2 regions of the Vibrio zhugei genome follow, and region 1 is predicted to be linked to the other one. Evidence: predicted binding sites of a transcription regulator. Region 1 holds the regulator's gene; the other holds the start of a gene.
What was found. Region 1 encodes PurR, which represses purine synthesis genes. Its sites were predicted from a motif close to TNANGNAAACGTTTNCNTNA; they were not measured.
Positions count from the first base shown of each region.

Region 1 (2,209 bases):
CAGTACATCGTATCCTTCCTGCTGAAAGTAATTGACTAAAATAAGCCGCGTATCGCGCTCACTTTCTACAACTAATAACGGATAATTCATAGGCGTTACTGGCTTCCGATTCAATACACACTCAGTTCATTCTATTCATAGTCCGTAATATTTCTAGGGTTACTCATAAAAACCTCATGCTTTATTGATTCAAAACAAGCTAGCATCGAGTTTTCACACTTAGCTAACGCGTTACGTGGTTTACACTCAACTATTCAGGGTGGTTTTCCACGCCCTAACGCCTCTCAATATCCTCAGCGTCACACGTCCGCCGCCGACATGCGCCATCGAAAAATAAGGCACTGACTCGCCTGCGCGGGGCAAATCGGACAAATATGAATTTTTCATTGCGGCAAGACAGAGAGCAGTCTAAAATCACACCCAGTTTGTTATCAAAATTATCCAATTGAACCGCTCATCGTTAGCGGTTTTTTTGCTTAAATTTCGGCTTCATAAAAGCCTTCTGTTGGCTGAGTTCAGTAATTGACCCTTCCTAGCCAGCAGCTGTTATAGGAAAAACCAATGGCGACAATTAAAGACGTAGCCCGCCTTGCTGGCGTGTCGACAACGACTGTGTCACATGTGATCAATAAAACACGCTTTGTGGCGGAAACAACGCAAGAGCGAGTACTTAACGCTGTGAAAGAGTTGAATTATGCGCCGAGTGCCGTGGCAAGAAGTCTAAAATGCAACACGACTCGGACCATAGGGATGTTGGTTACCCAATCGACCAATCAGTTCTTTTCCGAAGTTATCGATGGTGTCGAAAGCTATTGCTACCGTCAAGGCTATACACTCGTACTGTGTAATACGGGCGGCATTTATGAAAAACAGCGTGATTATGTGCGTATGCTGGCGGAAAAGCGTGTCGATGGTATTTTGGTCATGTGTTCGGATATGACTCCGCAGCTGATGGAAATGCTCGATAACCATGCCGACATTCCAAAAGTCATCATGGATTGGGGATTGGAAGATTCACAAGCCGACAACATACTCGATAATTCAGAAGAAGGTGGCTATCTGGCGACCAAGCATTTGATTGAGAATGGTCACTCCGATATCGCTTGCCTCAGTGGTCATCTTTCTAAAGTGGCGTGTCAAGAACGCATTCGTGGTTTCCGCCGCGCGATGCAAGAAGCCAAATTGCCGGTCAATGAAGATTGGATTTTAGAAGGTAACTTCGAGTGTGATACCGCAGTACTTGCCGCAGACAAACTGTTGGCAATGGACTCGTTACCGACGGCAGTTTTTTGCTTTAACGATACCATGGCGCTCGGTTTGATCAGCCGCTTACAACAAAAAGGATGCCGTGTGCCTGATGATATTTCAGTCATCGGCTACGACAACATAGAGTTGGCGGAATATTTCTCCCCCCCACTGACCACGATTCACCAACCGAAACGTCGTGTGGGTAAAAACGCCTTTGAAATTTTGTTGGAACGGATAAAAAACAAACAACACGAGCGTCGTACCTTCGAAATGCACCCAGAATTAGTCATTCGCGACACTGTAAAGAAATTGTAAATTGAAATTCATCTATATAAGTGTCATTATGGGAACGATCACATATAATTAATACTCATTGACAGTAACACTTATGTTTATGGTTTTTGGGGGATAGGACATTCTCTCCTTCTCCCTTTGTAGTAAGCTCATAAAAGTTCTATTAAACTTAAATGTCACGTACAGGGCAAACCAATTGAAAAGTTGGGACGCAAAGCCTCCGGCCTTCACCAATATGCACTATACTTTGGTATGGAAAGGTAGCGGGGTTACCGATGAACTATGTACAATGTAAGTTTACGTTTTGTTGACAAAGTAAAATCATTGTATTGCTACACTCTCGGACCTGATTTTGGTGGCGTATTTAAATTACACCGAGACTAAAGGCATGGATAAACCTATATTAAAAAACTCAATGCGTCTGTTTGAATCATTAGGACGCGTAAAATCTCGTTCAATGTTCGGCGGATTTGGTATTTTTGTTGATGACACAATGTTCGCATTGGTCGTACAAGACAAACTTCATATTCGCGCTGATGATCACTGTGCAGAGAAATATCGTTCAGAAGGCTTAGAACCCTATATTTATAAAAAACGTGGGTTCCCAGTTATTACTAAGTATTTTGCTCTTCCTGATAGCTACTGGGATAATACTGATAAAATCCTA
Region 1 covers NZ_CP033078.1:1,228,743-1,230,951, reverse strand. Annotated here, with positions in the region: gene torR (two-component system response regulator TorR) at 1-90, opposite strand, end outside; gene purR (HTH-type transcriptional repressor PurR) at 562-1,563, shown strand; cyclic di-GMP riboswitch class I at 1,719-1,819, shown strand; gene EAE30_RS11015 (TfoX/Sxy family DNA transformation protein) at 1,931-2,209, shown strand, end outside.

Region 2 (2,209 bases), 500 kb from region 1:
TAAATACGGGTTTAGCATCGGCTTTTTTTGCACGTTCTAAACCATAAGCTGTTGCTTTATTTGAAAAAACAGCTGTTACTTTACCGTCTTTAATGCTGGAGTCACAAGCATCAATAATCGCTTGTAAATTCGAACCATTTCCTGAAATTAAAACAACTACACTTTTCATAAATTATTGTATCTCGACTTGAGCTTCATTCGCATTTGAGTTGGCAATTGTACCGATAACCCAAGCAGTTTCACCCTCTTTTTGTAAAAGATTTACTGCATCGCTGGCTTGATCGGCTGGCAGCGCAATAATTAAGCCCACACCACAGTTAAAAGTACGGTACATTTCATGCTGGGTAACGTTGCCTTTTTCTTGTAGCCAATCAAAGATAGGTGGCCATTGCCAGCTACTGCCATCAATCACCGCTTTTGTTCCTTCAGGGAGAACGCGAGGAATATTTTCCCAGAACCCACCGCCAGTAATATGAGAAATGGCATGAATATCATGAGCTTCAATCAAATTCAGTGCGGATTTGATGTAGATTTTTGTCGGCTCAAGTAAATGTTCGCCAATGGTTTTGCCTTGCAGTAATTCATTTTTATCCGCGTTAGAAACGTCCAAAATTTTACGGATCAACGAGTAACCATTTGAGTGAGGGCCACTTGAACCTACCGCGATGAGGGCATCGTCTGCGGCTACTTTTGTTCCGTCAATGATGTTGTCTTTTTCAACCACACCGACACAGAAACCAGCCACATCATAGTCTTCGCCTTCGTACATGCCAGGCATTTCTGCGGTTTCGCCACCAATAAGCGAACAACCAGCTTGCAGGCAGCCTTCCGCGATACCAGTAACGACATCGGCGGCAGTATCCACATCTAATTTTCCAGTGGCGTAGTAATCGAGGAAGAAGAGGGGCTCGCCACCTTGAACAATGAGATCGTTCACGCACATCGCAACGAGATCAATACCGATGGTATCGTGTTTTTTCAGGTCTAACGCTAGACGCAGTTTGGTCCCCACACCATCGGTACCGGAGACTAGGACGGGATGTTTGTATTTGGTCGGTAATTCACACAGAGCACCAAACCCGCCGATGCCACCCATGACTTCGGGACGACGAGTACGTTTTACTGCACCTTTAATACGATCAACAAGCGCATTACCAGCGTCAATATCGACACCAGCATCTTTGTAGCTAAGAGAAGTGTTGTTACCGCTCACGGGACATCCTCAGTTCTAGTTTAATGGGAAAACGGCGATATTCTACAAGTCTTAAAACAAAAAGGAAAACGTTTGCGTCAGTTTTTTCGTCAATTTTACTGAAAATATTGCTCAATGACTGTGCCTATGTGTTGTGAATGGCACGATGTCATGTGTGTGGTTAAGTAATGGTTTACATTGTCATGTAAAACTGCGAACAATGGGTGTATAATCCGCAGGTTTATTTAAATTATACCGGAGATGGAAATGAAAGTTGTTGAAGTGAAACACCCGCTGGTAAAACACAAACTGGGGTTGATGCGCGAAGGTCAAATCAGTACGAAACGTTTTCGTGAGTTAGCAACGGAAGTGGGTAGCCTTTTAACTTATGAAGCAACCTCTGACTTTGAAACCGAAAAAGTCACCATTGAAGGCTGGATGGGTCCAGTAGAGATCGATCAAATTAAAGGTAAGAAAGTGACCGTCGTGCCGATTTTGCGTGCTGGTCTTGGTATGATGGATGGCGTGTTAGAGCACATTCCGAGTGCACGTATCAGTGTTGTCGGTGTGTACCGTGACGAAACCACATTAGAGCCTGTGCCGTATTTTAATAAGTTAGCCTCTAACATCGATGAGCGTATGGCGTTAGTCGTTGACCCGATGCTAGCGACAGGTGGCTCAATGATCGCGACGATCGATTTGCTCAAAGAACAAGGTTGTGAGCACATTAAAGTATTAGTACTTGTTGCTGCACCTGAGGGCATTGCGGCTCTTGAAAAAGCGCATCCGGATGTGGAACTTTATACCGCTGCCATTGATGAAAAGCTCAATGAGAAAGGCTACATCGTACCTGGTCTTGGTGATGCTGGTGATAAGATTTTCGGCACAGTGTAATTGTGAGACATGACGTGTCTAGACACGAAATAAAAAAAGGGAGCTCGGCTCCCTTTTTTTATGGTGATAGTACTACGATGTAGAACGTTTATTTTTTAAACTTAACGTGCCACCGCTTTTCTG
Region 2 covers NZ_CP033078.1:731,406-733,614, forward strand. Annotated here, with positions in the region: gene purN (phosphoribosylglycinamide formyltransferase) at 1-169, opposite strand, end outside; gene purM (phosphoribosylformylglycinamidine cyclo-ligase) at 173-1,213, opposite strand; gene upp (uracil phosphoribosyltransferase) at 1,460-2,086, shown strand.
Region 2: a site for PurR is predicted at 1,274-1,293, ahead of purM (phosphoribosylformylglycinamidine cyclo-ligase). Genes of this name have one in related genera too.